2 regions of the Rhodococcus sp. MEB064 genome follow, and region 2 is predicted to be linked to the other one. Evidence: riboswitches for the same ligand, from Rfam matches in the RefSeq annotation. Region 2 holds a riboswitch; the other holds the start of a gene.
What was found. A riboswitch is a leader RNA that binds a small molecule or an ion and turns the genes downstream of it on or off. The one in region 2 is predicted to bind cyclic di-AMP.
Positions count from the first base shown of each region.

Region 1: another riboswitch for cyclic di-AMP. It lies ahead of RU01_RS14080 (C40 family peptidase); the one in region 2 lies ahead of RU01_RS07145 (transglycosylase family protein).

Region 1 covers NZ_JXQS01000028.1:25,793-35,419, forward strand. The annotation lists gene RU01_RS14060 (AMP-dependent synthetase/ligase) at 1-278, shown strand, start outside; gene RU01_RS14065 (glycosyltransferase family 4 protein) at 283-1,407, opposite strand; gene RU01_RS14070 (hypothetical protein) at 1,426-2,751, opposite strand; gene RU01_RS14075 (C40 family peptidase) at 2,721-3,779, opposite strand; gene RU01_RS14080 (C40 family peptidase) at 4,006-4,575, opposite strand; cyclic di-AMP (ydaO/yuaA leader) riboswitch at 4,593-4,756, opposite strand; gene RU01_RS14085 (hypothetical protein) at 4,870-5,160, opposite strand; gene RU01_RS14090 (DEDD exonuclease domain-containing protein) at 5,447-7,129, shown strand; gene RU01_RS14095 (Lrp/AsnC family transcriptional regulator) at 7,191-7,466, shown strand; gene trpD (anthranilate phosphoribosyltransferase) at 7,472-8,515, opposite strand; gene RU01_RS14105 (hypothetical protein) at 8,527-9,018, opposite strand; gene ctaE (aa3-type cytochrome oxidase subunit III) at 9,294-9,627, shown strand, end outside.
Region 2 covers NZ_JXQS01000013.1:12,167-21,793, reverse strand. The annotation lists gene RU01_RS07175 (AraC family transcriptional regulator) at 1-218, opposite strand, end outside; gene RU01_RS07170 (pyridoxal phosphate-dependent aminotransferase) at 215-1,420, opposite strand; gene RU01_RS07165 (DUF3239 domain-containing protein) at 1,443-2,126, opposite strand; gene RU01_RS07160 (DNA repair helicase XPB) at 2,128-3,783, opposite strand; gene RU01_RS07155 (helicase-associated domain-containing protein) at 3,862-6,147, opposite strand; gene RU01_RS07150 (hypothetical protein) at 6,230-6,421, shown strand; gene RU01_RS07145 (transglycosylase family protein) at 6,483-7,070, opposite strand; cyclic di-AMP (ydaO/yuaA leader) riboswitch at 7,079-7,285, opposite strand; gene RU01_RS07140 (glycosyltransferase 87 family protein) at 7,452-8,738, opposite strand; gene RU01_RS07135 (YccF domain-containing protein) at 8,830-9,243, opposite strand; gene RU01_RS07130 (hypothetical protein) at 9,272-9,490, opposite strand.

The DNA.
Region 1 (9,627 bases), on a different contig from region 2:
ACGCCGAAGCGTTCCCCGGGTGGAAGCAGCGCAACGGCAAGGACGAGTCCGCAACCGTCGCGGATCTGACGTCGGACCCCGACCTGATCGCGGAGATCGACGCGGCCGTCGCCGAGGCGAACAAGTCGGTCTCGCATGCCGAAGGCATCAAGAAGTACCGCATCCTGCCCGGTGACTTCACCGAGGAGGGCGGCGAACTGACCCCGACGATGAAGCTCAAGCGCAACGTCGTGCAGAAGTCGTACGCGAGCGACATCGAGGCGATCTACTCGAAGTAGCCCGTCACAGAAGCCCGGCCAAGCGGGCCGCGAGAACGTCCCACCGCCACTGCGTGGACACGAACTCGCGGCCCGCTGCTCCCATTGCCGCGGCCCTGTCGCGGTCGGACAGCACGGTGACGATCGCCGACGCGATGTCGTCGACGTCTCTGCCGTCGACGGTCAGTCCCGTCTCCCCCTCGACGACGGTTTCCGGCGCGCCCCCCGAACGACCGGCCACCACCGGAACCCCGCTTGCCGACGCTTCGAGGAAGACGATCCCGAGTCCCTCGACGTCCAGCCCGGCACCCCTCGTGCGGCACGGCATGGCGAAGACATCGGCGATCGTGTGGTGCGCGGCGAGTTCCTCGGCCGGGACGGATCCGGTGAACACGACGTGGTCGGCGACCCCGCACGTCTGCGCGAGTCGGCGCAGCGTGTCGGCGTACGGCCCACCTCCGACGATGACGAGTACGGCACCGTCGATCCGCGCGCGGATCGACGGTAGCGCCCGGATCAGCATGTCCTGTCCCTTGCGCGGCACCAGTCGGGACAGACACAGGATCGTGGGTCGCTCCCCCAGCCCGTACCGCGCACGGAGATCTGCGCGCGCCGCGGGATCAGGGGCGAAGACGGTCGAGTCGACGCCGGGCGGTAGGTGTTCGAGGGAGGCGTCCGCACCGAATGCCGACGCGAACCGACCGCGGGTGTAGCGGCTGACGAACGTGATCACATCGGTCGTCGATCCGATGCGGGTCAGGACCTGGCGCGCCGCCGGCAGCATCGACCAACCGACCTCGTGGCCATGGGTGGAGGCCACGATTCGCTCGGCTCCTGCCCGTCGCAGATGTGGTCCGAGCACCGCCAGCGGCGCGGCGGCGCCGAACCAGACCGTGTCGCACTCACGGTCCGACACCAGCCCGGCGGCACGGCGCGCGACGGCGGGGCTGGGAAGCATCAGCGTGGTGGGGTGTCGGACGACCTCGTAGGGCTGCTCCGCGTCGAAACGCACGTGGGAGTCTCCGCGCCAGCGCGGCGCGTACACGACCAACTCGTCCGGTGGGAGCAACTGCGCGAACGTGTGCAGGTAGGACTGGATCCCACCCCGTCGAGGTGGAAAGTCGTTGGTCACCAGCAGCGTTCGGCGCATGCGACCACCGTAGACGGCTCAGGCCGGCGCGCCCGCCTGCTCGGCGACCCACGCGCCCCACTGCTCGAGGAATTCCGCGGTCCCGATGCCGAGAGTCGCCGAGAACGCGCGGTCACGCACCGTCGGATCGACAGGACCCGCCGCGAACCGGCGATACAGGTTCTGCAGCACGGGTTCGCCGAAACGGTCGGCGACGAATGCACAGGCCGACCAGGCGGACTCGTAGGCGATCGCTCCGCGGGATCCACCCGCTGCGAAATCCGAATCCTCGGCCAGCACCCTGGGCGGCCCCGCTGCCCGGACCACTGCTGCCAGCGTCGGCGCGATCTGCTCGAACGTCAGACCGGACCCGCGGTATCCCGAGTAATCGGCGTAGCCCTCGAGCATCCACAGCGGTGCACCCTCGCCGGTGATCGACCGCGTCGCCACGTGGGTGAGTTCGTGCTGCAGCACTGTCCGCCGGGTGCTGTCCGTCAGACGATCCGCGGCCGTCGGGCCGAAGACGACACGCTGACCGGTGACCAGACCGTTCTCGACGGGGTCCGCAATGGTGGAAGCGGCGACATCGGTGAGGACCGAGCCGTTGGCATTACTGGTGAATTCGGCGTCGGATCCCGCCACGACAAGCACAGCTCGCCGCGACCACCCGATGCCGACGAAGCCGGTCACGGCGTCGACAGCGGCCGGTAGATCGGCCGCCAGCGCGTCGATGAAGTCACGCTGGCCCTCGTGCCCGATCACCAGCGACGTCGTCGAGCCGGTGGGAACTCGGCGTACGACAACGGGGCCGAAGTCCCACGGTCCGCGCCACGTCGTGCGGGCGTATTGGGGCACATCGGCGTCGGACACCAGCGCCCACGTGTCTCCGCGGCGCGCGACGACCAAGGCGACATCACGCCGGGTGGGACCGATGTCGGAGTCCTGGTAGGCGTACCGCAGAACCACGTTCGGAGCCCACACCTCGGTGGCGTCCAGCGAATCGGCCAGGGTGGGTTCCACCGGTACCTCGGGCCCCGGCTCGATCTCGTATCCGAAGTCCGACAGCGGAACATCCTGGAGGGATGCTGCACGCGCGACTTCGCGATCGACGAAGGCAGGGTCGGCAGACGGATCGAACAAGCTACGCAGGGCCGCGTCGTCGTTGTCGCGCAACGCCGACGTCCATCTGTCGAGCAGTGCGGCCACTCCTACTGTGCGAGCGTCGTCCGCGACCGCGGTGACCGGAACCGAGCCACCTCTGTCGTCCACAGCACCGGACGAGCATCCGGCGAGTACGGCCGCGACGACGCACAGTGCGGCCGTGGCGCGAAGGATCAGTATCGGCGAGCGCCGTAGAACGGCCACGACGCCATCGACTCCACTCGAACCGGCACCCCGAACGTCGACGCGTGGACGACGTTCCCGTTGCCCGCGTACAGGCCTACGTGGGAGGCGTCGTTATAGAACAAGACCACGTCACCCGGCTGCAGGTCCTCCTTGGCCACCGGCGTTCCACCTGCGGCTTGCGCCTGGCTGGACCGCGGCAGCGTCTTGCCGACCTGCTTGTACGCCCACACGACCAGACCGGAGCAGTCGTACCCGTCGGGTCCGGTCGCACCCCAGACGTACGGCTTTCCGATCTGCGTGAACGCGGCCTGGAGCGCTCCCGTCTGCGACCCCGGTGTCAGGGCTCCCAGAATGGTGGCGGGATCGAATCCGGGGGGGAATGCCGCACCCGCGAGGCCTGCCTTCTCCGGCTCGGACAGCGCTCCGAACGCGGCCATGACATCGGCGATCTCGCTCTGGAGTCGGCTCTGCTTGCCCTGGAGGTCGTCGCTGACCGCCTTGGCCTGCTCCGTCGCGGTGCGAGCGGCGTCCGCCGACTGCTGCGATGCAGCCTCGGCCGCGGCCGCCGCAGCGGTTGCCTCGTTGAACGTGCCGACGGTTGCCGCGGCATCGGTGGAGATGATGTCGAGGGCGGACATCTGGTCGAGCAGCTGCTGCGGAGAGTCGCTCACCATCACCGCGAACAGGCGGTTGGTGCGCGCTCCCTGGTAGTTGGCCCGAGCGATCTTGTCGACTGCCGGGCGGACCGAGTCGATCTGCGCGCGGGCATCGGCGAGGGCACGCCGATCGGCGTCGAGGCGCCCGTCCGCGTCGGACTGAGCTGCAAGCTTGGCATCGAGGTCGATCTGGGCGTTGTGCATGGCCTCGGTCGTCTGTTCCGACTCGCGGGACAGGTCCGCCAGGCGCGTGACCGCATCCGAGGCGGATTCGCCGGGAACAGGATCGGCCGACGCTGCGCCGACCGGGACGAACGCGAGAGCGGCGGTCAGAACGCCGGCGAGGATCGCCCCGCGCACACTCGACCGCGTGGATACCGAAGACGGCACGTGAGTGGTTCTCCGATCTGGAACTGATCCGAAACATGATGCGATCCGTTGCCGAATCGCGGGGACGTCACGGAAAGATTACGACGACACCGTGGATTCTGTCCACGAACCCCGCTTTTCGACGCGAAACATTCCCGAAAGTCGTCGACACCGGCAGTAACCGACCGCGTGATCAGTTACTGCCGGTGTCGGACGAGTACTCCTGCGACGGAGCTACAGCGATCGATCAGGCGTAGCGGCGCGCACCGTCGAACGGCATGGAGGACAGCGGAGCGACCTTGACGGGCTGGCTCTCGGTGGATGCGTGGACGACGTTTCCGTTGCCGACGTACATACCCGAGTGCGATCCACCGTAGAAGGACACGATGTCACCGGGCTGCAGGTCCGACTGCGAGACGGGGACGCCGGCGGCAGCCTGGTCGTAGCTGGTACGCGGCAGGTTGATGCCGGCCTGCTGGTACGCCCACTTCATCAGTCCCGAGCAATCGAAAGCGTTGGGGCCGGCTGCTCCGTACACGTACGGCGCGCCGACCTTGCTCTCGGCAGCCTGGACGGCGATCTGCGCTGCGCTCGACGTCGGTGCGGCAGGACCGGGAAGTGCCGGGACCTGCGGAAGCGGGGGGAGCTGGCTCAGGATCTGGTCCGGAACCTCGAACGTTCCGATACCGGGGATCTCGACGGGGGCCGCGAAGGCGGGCGCGGCCGGGACGACGACTGCGCCGGCCGTGATGGCTCCGGCGACGAGAACGTTGCGGACAGGCCGCGAGGTGGTGCTGGGCTTACGGTGTTTCGCCACGAGAAAGAGGTGCTCCGTTTCTTCCTGATATCCGCCGACCGAGTTAGCTGACGGGTTCGGGCTGGGAAGATCAGCCCTACTCATCGAGCCGCCAGGCGACTCGATGGGATTCACCCCGGTGTAACGGTGGGTTCCCGGTACGACCACCCGGAAGAGGTGGCCGATTAGGCGGTGACCTTGCGACGCAGTCCCTGGTGGCGCTGCACGACTCCGCAATGTCTCGGAAAGATTACGAAATGGCATCCAAGATGTCGAGCCCACCGTCTCCGTGTCGCGGTTCGATCACGGGAAGCACTAGCCCGCGACGTGTTCCGGGCCCGAGTCACGCCGGTCGCGTGCCGACTCCTCGGGGGACGGGACGACCTTGCCGACCAGACGCAGTCGGGGTACCAACCCACTCTCCGCGAGGACGTCCATGGCGGCACGTTCGTCCTGCTCGAGCCTCAATCGGCGTGCCGCGAACGGTGCATCGGAGGGGCCGTCCGAGGGTGCCGACGGCATGCCCGGAACGCCCAGCAGCACCGACACGACACAGTCCGAACACGCGTCGCCCCGCACCACGCACTCGCCACAATCGACAATCATGTGATCCTCGTCTCATTCAAGTTTCGTGCTGTCGGCCGTGATGTTCGTACCGGATCACAAGGAGGCCGGGGCCGATCATCACGCGAATCGACGCCGACGCTAACGGCGCCCACCGACACGGCAGGCCGGCGAGAACGCCCCGTCGTTCTTGTCGGTGGCACCCCCTACGGTCCCGGATGTGCGAAGCGAGACCGGACCGGCCCGGCGTCCCGACGGGGCGTACGTGGCAGCTGCGTCGGCGACATCGGGCGCCGCGCCGACGGGCCTGCAACTCGCCTTCGACGAGATGGACATGTCGCTGCGGGAGACGACCTTCGTCGTCGTCGACCTCGAGACCACGGGCGGGCGTCCCGGCGAGGACGCGATCACCGAGATCGGGGCCGTCAAGGTCCGTGGCGGGCGGGTCATCGGAGAGATGGCCACCCTCGTCGACCCCGGTCGGTCCATCCCGCCCGGCATCGTCCAGCTCACCGGCATCAGCAGCGCGATGTTGATCGACGCTCCCCGTATCGAACGAGTGCTCCCCACCTTCGTCGAATTCGCTCGCGGAAGCGTCCTGGTGGCGCACAACGCCCGGTTCGACACCGGCTTCCTTCGTGCCGCCGCCACCCGTATGGATCTGGCATGGCCGTCGTTCCGGGTCCTGTGCACCGTGAAGCTGGCCCGACGTGTCCTCTCCAGGGACGAGGCACCGTCGGTCAAGCTGTCGTCACTCGCGACGCTCTTCGAGGTCTCCACCAGGCCCACCCACCGAGCGCTCGACGATGCGCGCGCGACCGTCGACGTCCTGCACGCGTTGATCGAACGCGTCGGCAATCAAGGTGTGCACAGCTACGCCGAGCTGGTCGACTATCTGCCGACGGTCACCGCTGCCCATCGCGCCAAACGGACACTGGCGGCCGGGCTCCCTCACGCTCCCGGTGTCTATCTCTTCCGCGGCCCCTCGGACGAGGTGCTCTACGTCGGTACGTCGAGGAACCTCCATCGCCGCGTGCGCAACTACTTCACCGGCTCGGAAACCCGCGGCCGCATGAGAGAGATGGTGGCGCTCGCGACGCGGGTGGACCATGTCGAGTGCGCTCACGCCATCGAGGCGGGTGTCCACGAGCTGCGACTCATCAGCGCACACACCCCGCCGTACAACCGTCGATCGAAGTACCCCCGCAAGGGCTGGTGGTTGACGCTCACCTCCGAGGCGTTCCCGCGCCTCTCCATCGTCCGCACGCCCTCCCCCGGCGCGGTGGGCCCCTTCGCGGTACGGAGCGCCGCCGCCGACGCTGCCGCGGTCATCGCCGAATACACCCGGCTCCGCTCGTGCACCCACCGCATTCCCGCCTCCGCTCGACACGAGAAGTGCGCCGTCGAGGCGGTCGGGGGGTGCACCGCGGCCGGTTCCGGGTCCATGGACGCCGAGGCGTACGCCCATGCCCCGGAGGCGTTCCGGCGTCTCGGAGAGGGAGCCGACCCGTCCGTGCTCGAGGCAGTCGCCGCACGGATCGACGCGTTGTCCACCGATCTCCTCTTCGAATCCGCGGCACGTCTGCGCGATCGCGCCGCGGCACTGATGACCGCGCTCCGCGCCGTCCAGCGACTGCACGCCCTCGCACGCATCGAGCAACTGGTCGCGGCCCGGCGCGCCGACGACGGCGGCTGGGAGTTCGTCGTCATCCGGTACGGCCGACTCGCCAGCGCCGGAGTGTCTCGCCGCGGAGTCCCGCCGATGCCCGTCGTCGACGCGTTGATCTCCGCGGCGGACACCGTCATCCCGGACGAGACTCCCCTGCGCGGAGCCACGCCGGAGGAGGTCGCGCTCCTGGCACGCTGGCTCGACTCGGGCGGAGTCCGCATCGTCGACACCACGGACGGTTGGTCCGAACCCGCTCACGGCGCCGGCCGATGGGCACCGTGGTGCGCCGCCGTACGGGATGCGAGCCGTCGCGAACGGGAGAGAACGATGGCGTGGGGGTGACGCGGCGGGGGCGTCCGCCGAACTAGGCTCAGCCGCAGTTCATCTCTCGGAAGGTATTGCCATGATCACCGCCATCGTCATGATTCACGCAGAGGTGCACACGATCCCGGAGACCGCTCGGGCCGTCGCCGACGTCCCCGGTGTGTCCGAGGTGTTCTCCTGTGCCGGTGACGTCGACCTGATCGCCGTCGTGAAGGTCCGCAGCCACGAGGAGATCGCCGAGGTCATCACCGAGCGCGTCAACCGCATCGACGGCGTCGTACGCACAGACACCCACATCGCGTTCAAGTCCTACTCGAGCGCGGACATCGACGCGGGCTTCTCCATCGGCGAGTAAGGCCGTCAGGCCGAGGTGAACTCGGCCCACCGGCCGAGCAACGTCTGCGCTGCTCCGGTGTCGATCGCTGTCGCAGCCGCGGTGAGCCCGTCGGCCAGCGCGTCCTCCAGGGAGTCGCCGATACCCCGGAACGCGGCGATCGCGCCGGCCGCGTTCAGCAGCACCGCGTCCCGCACCGGACCCGTCTCACCGGCGAACACGCGCCGCGCCGCTGCCGCGTTGTCCTCGGCGTCTCCGCCGCGAAGAGCGTCGAGCGGCACTCGTTCGATGCCGAGATCGCGCGGATCGAGCACGGTGTGCACGATGCTCCCGTCCCGGACGATCCGTACCGACGTGGTCGTCGACGTCGTGATCTCGTCGAGCCCGTCGTCTCCCCGCACCACCAGCACCGAGTTCCCGCGGGCCGCGAAGACGCTGGCCACGACGTCTATCAAGTCGTCGAACGCGCATCCCACCAGCCCGGCACGCGGACTCGCAGGGTTGGTCAACGGGCCCAGGACGTTGAACGCCGTGGGGATACCGATCTCCTTGCGAGGGGCGATGGCGAAGCGCAACGCAGGGTGGAACACGGGCGCGAAGCAGAATCCGATGCCCAGCTCGGCGACGCTCGCCGCCACCTGGTCCGGGCCCTGGTCGATGCGGACCCCGAGCGCCTGCAGCACGTCGGCACCGCCGCTCTTCGACGACGCGGCGCGGTTACCGTGCTTGACCACGCGGATACCCGCAGCGGCCACGACGACCGAGGCCATGGTGGAGATGTTGACGGTGTTCGAGCGATCGCCGCCCGTACCGACGATGTCGACCACGTCGTCGTCCACGGGCACGCGCTTGGCATGGCCGAGCATCGAGTCGGCCAGTCCGCGCAACTCGTCGGAGGTGGGACCCTTCATCTTGAGAGCGACACCGAACGCCGCGATCTGGGCGGACGTGGCGTTGTCGGACATGATCTCGTCCATCACCCACGCCGTGTCCGCGCCCGTCAGGTCGTGGCGCGACGTCAAGGTCCCGAGGACCTTCGCCCATGTCCGCGTACTGTCCCCTGCGCTCATGAGCGGGAAGCTTAGTGCTCGCCGGACGGCGGTTCCGCAGCCGGTTGAAGCGCATCCCAGCCCAGCACCACACCGTCGCGTCGCTGAGCGAGGCCCGCCATCCTCGACCGTTCCTGCGAACAGTGCAGAGCGTCGAGCATCTGCACTCGCTGCAGAACCAGGAGTGTTCCCGTCGGCACGTCGGCGGGCAGGTGTCCCGGCGTCTGCGCCATCGGGCCCGTCGTCGCCTCGGCGTAGCCGTCCTGGGCGGCGACCGATACCGCGTCGGCCACCTGGTCGGCAGGAAGCAACAGATGGTGACGCAGGACGCAGTCGTCGTCCGCGGACCAGGCCGGCTCCTCGCTCGCTGCACGCTCCAACGTTGCCGAGCACGCCTCCACGTCGTCGAAGCACGACGCGACCACGACGAGATCCTCCCGCGTGGCGTCGAGCGGCGGCGGAGGCGTCTTGCCGAACAGCCGCCGCCACCATGGAGTCCGCCCACGACCGGTGCCCGAAGTCATACCTCGACAGTGCCAGACGGCGGTGGAGGAGACCTTCGCGCCACCGACTCTAGAGCTCGAGTCGAGACTCCACCGGTGGTGTCGCGAACACCACTGTCCGTCGACTCCGACCCGCTCCGACGTGGGCAGACCGGCCCTATTGAACTAAAAGTCCAGGAAGAGGGGCCGTACCGTCCGAGATTGCGCCTTCTTGCTACGCGCGCGCGAACGACGCTCGACGCGCCAACCGATACCCGGCTATGCCTTTCGTACTACGACGGGTCATACTTGCGGATGTGACGAGCGCAGTAGGTACTTCGGGATCCGCCATCACCCAGCGTGTCCATTCGCTGAACCGGCCGAACATGGTCAGCGTGGGCACGATCGTGTGGCTGTCCAGCGAATTGATGTTCTTTGCCGGCCTCTTCGCGATGTATTTCGTCGCGCGGGCCCAGGCCGAGCCGGGTCAGTGGCCCCCGGAGCCCACCGAGCTGAACCTGACGCTCGCCGTACCCGTGACGGCGGTGCTCATCGCATCGTCCTTCACCTGCCAGCTCGGTGTGTTCGCCGCCGAGCGCGGTGACGTCTTCGGCCTCCGTCGCTGGTACACCCTCACGCTGGTCATGGGCG
Region 2 (9,627 bases):
CCCATCAGCTCGTCCCCGGTCATCTGCCACAACGCTCGCGTCAACCGGGTCACCTGATCGGTGGTGAGGCGGGCGCCCGGGCGGGACAGCACGTGCGGGTCGATGTCGGCCTCGCGCAGACACGCCGTCAGATCGAGCCCTGTCTCGCGGGCCAATGCCACGGCGGTGCGGACGAACTCGACGGAAATGGTCGGAGACGCCGGACTCTCGCTCGTCATGCCGTGTCGGTGAGACGAGCCAGACGGGCGGCTGCCTCGGCGAGAACCTCGTCCTGCTTGCAGAACGCGAAGCGCACCAACGTGTTCCACCCCTCGCGGTGGTCGACGAAAGCGTCCACCGGCACCCCGACCACACCGATACGTTCGGGCAGCGCACGGCAGAACGCGTCGGCGTCGTGCTCACCGAGCGGGGCGATGTCCGCACACACGAAGTACGTTCCCTCGCTGCGCTTCACACCCAGCCCGGCATCGGACAGGGCTGTCGAGAGCACATCCCGCTTGGTCTGAAGCCCCGCGCGGAGGGATTCGACCCACGCGCTCTCGTGCTCGAGGGCGTGCGCCACCGCCGGCTGGAACGGTGCGCCGCCCACGAAGGTCAGGAACTGCTTGGCGGTCTTGACCGCCGCGATCAACGGAGCAGGCCCGCAGGCCCATCCGGTCTTCCAGCCGGTGGCGTTGAAGGTCTTCGCGGCGCTCGAGACGGTGATGGTCCGCTCGGCCATTCCGTCGAACGTCGCCAGGGGGGTGTGCACGGCGTCGTCGAAGACCAGCCGTTCGTACACCTCGTCCGTCAACACCAGCAGATCGTGCTCGCACGCGACCTCGGCGATCGCGGCGAGTTCCGGTGTCGTGAAGACGGTTCCGGTGGGATTGTGCGGAGAATTGACGACGATCATCCGCGTGTCCGGCCCCACCGACGAACGCAGGGCATCGAGGTCGAGGGCGAAGCGGTCACCGTCGACGACCAGCGGGACTGTGCGTCGTCGCGCGCCGGCCAGGGCGACCGCGGCGGCGTACGAGTCGTAGTACGGCTCGATCAGCAGCACCTCGTCGCCCGCCTCGACCAGTCCGAGCATCGCGGCGCTGACGGCTTCGGTGGCTCCCACGGTCACCAGGATCTCGGAGTCCGGGTCGTACTGCGTGCCGTAGCGCCGCGCGCGGTCGCCGGCGATCGCGTCGCGCAGTACTTTCATGCCCGGGCCCGGCGGGTACTGGTTCAGGCCGGAGGCAATGGCCTCCTGCGCCACCTCGAGCATGCGTGCGGGCCCGTCGGTGTCGGGAAACCCCTGACCGAGATTGACCGCGTCGTGCGTGGCGGCCAGTGCCGTCATCTCGGCGAAGATGGTCGAGCCGAACGGACGAAGGCGGGCCACCGTGGGGATATCGCGCTCGTTCACAGCCTCACCATCGGTCACGGACATGGACAAAGCCTAGCGGCCGGGGTCAGCCCTGGTCGGGACGGAGCAGTTCCTCGGGGAGATCGTGCGGGTCGATGAGGATCTGGTTGTTCTCCGCCGATCGCACCTTCTCCGACAGGGACAGGTTCTTGCGCAGCAACTTCCACTCCACCGAGTCGATGGCTTCGATCGCGGTCCGCAGAACCGTGCGGTCGCGGGTGCCCCACGCGATGGGCATCGGGCTGACCATCTGCCAGGTCTCGGAGATCGACTTGGTGCTGCGATCGGTGAGTACGGCTACCGAGGGAACCCGTTCGCCTTCGGTCAACGTGTGGCCGGGCAGAGCGCGGACGTTGCGCACGACGAGGGCGTAGTGCGGCACGGCCGTGTCCGGCTTCGCCACGTCGATCAGCGCGAGGATGGTGGCGCCCCGCGGACGTGTCTCCGACACCATCGCCGGCACCAGGGCACTGCTGGAGTACAGCTCCTCGATCGATCCCACCTTGCGCGGAGCCCACACCGACACCCAGAGCGAGATGACGGCGGCGACGGCGAGGACGGCGCCGAGGATGTAGGACCACGGGTGCTGCAGAACGAAGAGCCAGGCTGCCCCCGCTCCCAGGACGATCGCGAAGACGACGGACGACAGCTGCAGTCGCCGAACGTCTCCGAGCGTTTCGTTGACCGACTTCGCATGGGGGCGGTCGACCGGGAATTCGAAGCGTCTCATGTCAGATCGCCGGTCCCAGCAGGTCGTCGGCATCGGTGATGCGGTAGGCGTAGCCCTGCTCGGCGAGGAATCGCTGGCGGTGCGCCGCGTACTCCGCGTCCAGGGTGTCCCGGGAGACGACCGAGTAGAAATGCGCCTGTCCACCATCGTGTTTCGGGCGGAGCAGCCGGCCGAGGCGCTGGGCCTCCTCCTGGCGGGAGCCGAACGTTCCCGACACCTGGACGGCGACGGACGCTTCCGGGAGGTCGATGGAGAAGTTGGCCACCTTGCTCACCACCAGCGTCTTGATCTCGCCGCGTCGGAACGCGTCGAACAACAACTCGCGCTCCTTGTTCTTGGTCGATCCCTGGATCACCGGGGCGTCGAGGGCGGCACCCAACTCGTCGAGCTGGTCGAGGTACGCACCGATGACCAGCGTCGGCGAATCCTGGTGCTTGGACAGGATCGACTTCACGACGGCGATCTTGGTGTGGGCGGTGGAGCAGAGCTTGTAGCGCTCCTCTGGTTCGGCGACGGCGTAGGACATCCTCTCGGCGTCCGTCAGCGTCACCCGGACCTCGATGCACTCCGCCGGGGCGATCCACCCCTGCGCCTCGATGTCCTTCCACGGCGCGTCGTACCGCTTGGGGCCGATGAGGGAGAACACGTCACCTTCCCGGCCGTCCTCGCGGACCAGGGTCGCGGTGAGCCCGAGGCGGCGACGGGACTGCAGGTCGGCCGTCATGCGGAACACCGGCGCGGGGAGCAGGTGCACCTCGTCGTAGATCACCAACCCCCAGTCGCGCGAGTCGAAGAGCTCGAGATGCTTGTACTCACCCTTGGTGCGCCGGGTGATCACCTGGTACGTCGCGATGGTGACCGGACGGATTTCCTTGCGCTCACCCGAGTACTCACCGATCTCTTCCTCGGTGAGCGTCGTGCGGGCGATCAGTTCACGCTTCCACTGACGGCCGGCGACCGTGTTGGTGACCAGGATCAGCGTGGTCGCGCCGGCCTTGGCCATCGCGGCCGCCCCGACCATCGTCTTGCCCGCACCACAGGGGAGGACCACCACGCCGGAACCACCGGCCCAGAACGAATCCGTGGCCATCTGCTGGTAGTCGCGCAGCTCCCAGTGGCCGCCCGAGAAGTCGAGATCGATGGGGTGGGCCTCACCGTCGACGTACCCGGCGAGGTCCTCGGCGGGCCAGCCGACCTTGAGCAGCATCTGCTTGAGGCGGCCGCGCTCGCTGGGGTGCACCAGCACCGTGTCGTCGTCGACCTGTGCGCCGAGCATGGGCGCGATCTTCTTGTGGCGCATGATCTCGGTCAGCACGGCGCGGTCGAGGCTGACGAGCGACAGGCCGTGCACCGGCGACTTCACCAGCTGCAACCGGCCGTAGCGGGCCATCGTGTCGACGATGTCGACGAGCAACGGCTGCGGTACCGCGTACCGGGAGAAGGTGACCAACGCGTCGACGACCTGCTCCGCGTCGTGACCGGCGGCGCGTGCGTTCCACAGGGCCAGCGGGGTGATGCGGTAGGTGTGGACGTGTTCGGGCGCGCGCTCGAGTTCGGCGAACGGAGCGATGGCCGCGCGGGCCTGCGACGCGAGGTCGTGGTCGACCTCGAGCAGCAGGGTCTTGTCGGACTGGACGATCAACGGTCCGTCGGTCACGGGTGTCTCCTCACGCACCCCGTGTGGACGAGTCCGGGGCGCAACCAGTCCATTGTGCCCTCTGTGTACGACAGGGCCTCACCCCAGCAGAGCAACCGACGTGATGCGGTGCAGGGTGAAGTGACGCATGACACCGGCATCGGCGTCCCACGCGTCCAGTTGGCCGCCGCCCACGCCGACCGGTTCCACGACGCGATTGCTCGACACTCCCGCGGCATCGACGTATCCGATGCTGATCGGGGACCGGGAGACCGCGGCACGTTGCAGCAGAGCGATCGTGGCGGCTCCGGACGCGCGGGTGCCGTCCGAGCGCACCCGTTCGCGTTCCGAGCGCCGGACGTCCCCGGCCTTCGTTCCCGCACGCATCTCCGACACCAGCCGACCCAACTGCTCGTCTGTCGGCACGGCGGGCGTCCGGTACGGCGACCGACCCCGCCGCGGGACCACCCTGGCGCCGCGCTCGCGCACGTCGACGATGGTGCCGGACGAATCCTCGCCGGCCGGCGCGAAACCGGCGGTACGCAATCCGGCGAGGACGTCGGCGAGCGGGGCCTGCGACACCGCGACGGTCGGGGCGAGTGCGCGCAACGCCAGAGCCTCGGCCGCGGGGGAGGAGAGGACCTCGGCGAGCAGGGCCGGGTCCTCGCACCGCACGAAGGAGGACGCGACACCGGCCCGCAGCCGGCCGTGACGACGCGCGACGTCGTCGATGAGGTAGGTCAGCGCCTGGGGGACCGGAGTGCGCGAGTGCACGCCGAACAGCGAGTGGATCTCCGCCGCGGTGGATCCGCCGTCGAGCGCGCGGCGGAGGGTCTTCTCGTCGACGCGGTACATCGTCGCGGCACCTGCCGATTCGATGTCCGCCACCGCGGCCATCCGCTGGGCCAGTTCGGGAGTCAGCGGGCCGGGAGCCACCACGGTCAGGTCCGCCTGGACCAGGACGTAGTCGATGGGGTCCGGGAGGACCCGGTTCATCGCGGCTGCCGCCGTGTCCGGATCCGACAGCAGGGCCCGGCCGGGAGTCGACAGCGCACCGCGTCCGACGATGCCGAGCGTCGTCGCCTCGGCGAGATAGCGCGAGACCGGGCCGACACCGAGTCGACCGGCCAGGCGAGGCCGTCGCCACGTGGCGATACGCACCACGTCCTCGGTGGCGGCTGCGCGACCGGACGGGAGGTCCGCGAGCACCGACAGCACGACGCGTCGGTCGCGGGGGGCGGCTGCGGACCTCGCCTCGTCGGACAGCGCCGCGATCGGCTTGTCGTTCGAGTCCCGCATCCCGATGAGCCACGGCACGCGCGCGAGGTCCAGCCATCCGCCCGCCAGCGCGGCCCAGCGGCGGTCCGGGCCGGCCGTGAGCCATGCGTCGGCTGTCGGTGTGGGGGCCCAGAGGTCGTCGATGTCGCCGGCGGGGCCCGAGTCCGGTAGGCCGACCGCGACGAGTCCGGCAGCGGACAGCAACTCCAGCAGCAGACCGACTCGCGCCTCGTCGAGGTCGGTCGACTTCCCGATGCGCCGGATCTCCCGCACACCCAGTCCGCCCGCCTTGAGCGCCGGGGCAGGTGTCCGGCCGAGCGCAGCGAGGATGTTCTCGCTCTGCCGCAGCAGCTCGAGTGCTTCGCCGGCCGCGGCGGCGTCGACGTCGGCGACCTTGACCTGCTGGGTCGACGGAGTCGGAGGCGTGAGCGCGAGCGGGTCGGTCACGGGCTCGCCGCGCAGCGCCTGGGACACCTGCGGCGGTAGTTCGACGGTGTTGTCGTCCAGCCAGGTCAGGAGCCCGGAGGCCAACAGTTGCTGCACCGGCCGGTCCGCCGGGGTGCCCGGCGCCGCGTCGCGTGTGCGTCCTATCGACGACGAGCGCGTCAGCGTGGTCAACAGGTCACGACTTCGGTCGTCGACGGCCGCGAGCTTGTCGGCCACCACCTCGGCGGTCAACCCGGAATCGGCGTCGAGGAATCTGCCGACGCGCCAGGGGACCGCGTCCCGCGCTGCGGCCACCATCGTCAGCGACGTCGTTCCCCGGATCAGGGCGCGGGTGCGCAGCAGGGCCAGTGCCGCGTCGACGGCCTTCTTCGTCGCGCGCTTGTCCACCAGCTCGTCGAGGCGGCTCCGCGGTACCGGGTCCGTGTCGCCGCCTTCGTGAGCGAGCAGTTCGAGGACCGTGAGGCACAGAGTGTCCAGGTCCTCCGCGGCACGCAGTACCGACGCCCGCTGGTGGGATCTGCCGGCGAGCACGTCGAGGGTGGGAGGCGGCGGGATGGTCAGGTCCGGCCGCAGACGCAGCAGTTCGGCCAGTTCGTCGTCGCTTCGGGAGGACAGCCACTCGGTGAGTGAGTCCGCCCGATCGCCCTCGTTGTCGGTCATCGCCGTCAAGCCTAGAGACTTCGGTGGCGGCGCCTGCAGACCAGGACTGGCAGACGTGCCCTTCGTAATGGTGAAATGAAGCATGGCGAACAAAGAGAAGAAGCGATACGTCGATCCGGGCTGGCCTCACAGTGCTGACGACGACGACCATCCCGTGACGGAACTGGCGTCCGCTCGCGCCGGCAGTCTGTCGCCGTACGGCGAGGAGACCGAGTTCCCGTTGCCGGCCGAGTCACTTCCGTACGCACATCCGCATACGGTCATCAACCGCTGACCAGGACGTACGAGAAGGGCCCCACCGCATGCGGTGGGGCCCTTCTCGTACGAGTGGAGCGTCAGCGAGGCAGGAGATCCTGGTTCGCGGCGATGAAGCTCGCGATCTGGGGGTCTCCGGCTGCGGCCTGGACGAATCCGAGGATCGCCGGGTCGTTGGTGAAGTTCTGGACGACCTGGGTCAGTCCCTGTACGGCCTGCTCGGTCGACGGGATGCTCGTCAGATCGGGGAGTGCCGGTGCGGTGGGCGCCGTGGTCGCCGGTGCGTCGCGCTGCGTCGGGCCGCTGCTCAGTCCGAGCTGCGAGGAGCAGGACGGCCATGCGCCCCAACCCTGCGACTCGAGCACGCGCTCGGCGACGACGATCTGCTCTTCGCGGCTGGCCTGGTTCGCGGTGGCCGCGTACTCGCCGCCGCCATGGCTGGTCCACGTGCTCGGGGAGAACTGCAGTCCGCCCTGGAACCCGTTACCGGTGTTGATGCCCCAGTTGCCGCCGGCCTCGCACTGCGAGAGACGGTCCCAGTCGGAATCGGGGGCTGCGTTGGCCGTGCCGCTGAATGCGAGACCTGCGGTGCCGACCAGTGCGCCGGTGACGGCGACCTTGGCGACGGTCTTGCCCGTGGTGCTCGGCTTGCGATGACGTCCGCTCATAAGGGTAGAAATCCTCTCCACACGCGCCTGCGAGGTCAGCTGTCGGATTCGGGCTGAGAGGTAGCCCGGCCTCGGTGCGCTCCTGGCTGGAGCGGAGAGGCTTCACCCCTAGGTCGACTGCTCGGGGCCCGGTGGGGCGCCGCGAGAGCCGGCCGGATATCTACGAAGGACGTGTGGGTCCCCCGCCCTCGTCCCTGATCATGTCTGTGAGGGATGTCCGGTACCCGCGGGACGAGGTTTGGCGCGGCGGGCCGAACGTCGGCCGAACTTCCGGCCGAAGGGGACACTATTACGAATCGGGCACAGATGTCACTGTTCGATAACTTCGCCTGGTGTACGCGTCGCGTCGCCGTTGTGACGTGTCGCAACGGGTATCCGCAGCTAGGACGGGGAGGACGTGTTGACTACCGCGTCGTCACCCGTTCGTGACCGCTTCGTTATGTGGCGGAAGTCACATGTGCGCAGGATCACGGCCACCACCACGATCACCACGACGCCGGTGGTCGGATACACCGTCTGAAGTGCGACGGCCTCGAGTCGGTTGGACGGCGGGAGCATGAACGTGCCGATGGCGTAGACGTTGTCGGGTGCCACCCAGAACCACGCGATCTGGGGAAGGCTGGCCAGCAACGGCAGCAACCAGGCGACGGGATTGCTCGCCCGGAGAGCGACGTCCATGCACACGATCAGCAGCGGCAGGAGCCACACCCAGTGATGCCCCCACGAGAACGGGGACACCAGAGGTGCCGTCAGCCCGCAGACGATCAGTCCGAGCAGCGGAAGTCCCTTGCGGTGCGCAGCCGCCGCGACGAGCAGGCCCGCCACACCGACCGCGCCGGCGATCACGACCCACAGCAGGACCGGTGCTTCGTCGAAGCCGAACCATCGGGGGATCGAGGCGCGCAGAGACTGGTTCGCGCCCGAGCCGATGTCGCCGATCCGGGACGAGTCGGAGATGGCTCCGAACCAGTACGTGACCGCGTCGGAAAAGAGCACGACGAATCCCAGGACGACGCTCACGGCGGCGGTGACTGCTCCGATCAGGAGAGCCTTCCACTGCCGCGTCAACGCGAGATGGATCAGGAACAGGCCCGGAGTCATCTTGATTCCGGTGGCGATGCCGACTCCGATGCCGCGGAGCCTGCTTCCCTCGGGGCGGGTCAGATCCCACAGCACCAGGGCCAGCAGCACCAGATTGATCTGGCCGAGCCAGATCGTCATACGGATCGGCTCGAGCCAAGTGAAGATCACCGACAACGAGAGGCAGACGATGCGCAGGCTGCGGTCGTCGCGAAAGCCGAGGAACAGCCAGCAGGACCGGACGATGAAGTAGAGCAGGACGATGTTGCCCAGCCAGAACAGCAGGTGCGTCGTCGTGGTGGACATCACCCCGAGGGGGGCGAACACGAGAGCCGCGAACGGGGGATAGGTGAAGGGCAGCTCGCCGACGAGATTCCCTGCGTACAGCGGTTCGGGGCCCAGCACCGTGGCGCCGCCCGCGCGGTAGACGAGCGCGTCGATTCCGAACTGGAAGAGGCCGAACTTCGGGACGTCGAACGGGATCAGCCGGTCGTGCGCGAACACCGCGATCGCGGCGCCGAGGACCGTGAGCGCGACGAAGATCCTATGTGATCCGAAGGTGCGGTCGTCGGATTTCCTCAGTATCACGCACAGGATCGTAGACCGAAAGGGAGCCGACAGCCGGTCAGGGCACGCCGAAACGCGACCGCTCGTTACGGTTGGTGGGTTTTCGAGGTGGTCAGTACCGCATCGGTGCGGGCGCTCCGACGACGCCCACCGCGTCCGAATCGACGATGTCCTTGCCCAGCGGCATCAGCGACACCGGAATCATCTTCAGGTTCGCCAGGGCCAGGGGGATGCCGACGATGGTGATCGCCATGGCGATCGCGGTGAGGACGTGCCCGATCGCGAGCCAGATGCCCGCCACGACGATCCAGACGACGTTGCCGATCATCGAACCGAGGCCGGCCGTGGGCTTGTCGACGACGGTCCGGCCGAAGGGCCACAGCGCGTAGACGCCGATCCGGAAGGCTGCGATCCCGAACGGGATGGTGATGATCAGGATGCAGCACACGATCCCGGCGAGGAAGTACCCCAGCGCCAGCCACAGGCCGCCGAAAACGAACCAGATGATGTTCAGCAGCAGTCGCATGTGACCAGTATGCCCGGTTCGCCGGCGGTCAGCGCCGGACGCGTCGACCGCTCCGCAAGGCGTGGACGAGGCCCAGCAGGAATCCGAACGGGCACAGCATCGCCGAGAGGTAGAGCCACAGGCCGGGGGGCGTGTCCGACAGGAGCAGCACCAGGAACATGACGACGATCGCGAGCAGACCGAGGCCGAAGCTGATCAACGCAGCAGCGAGCAGAGGCGGCATGGAGGTGCGCGAGGAGTCGGTCACGGTGGCGAGTTTAGTCGGACCGGCCTCGGCACCGAGAAACTCCGGTGCTCGCACGTTCCGGTGCGGAGTAGCATTTCCAGTTGTCGCGTCCAGAAGCCGACCGAGCAGTGCAGTCGGCGACCCGGGCGCGATTATTC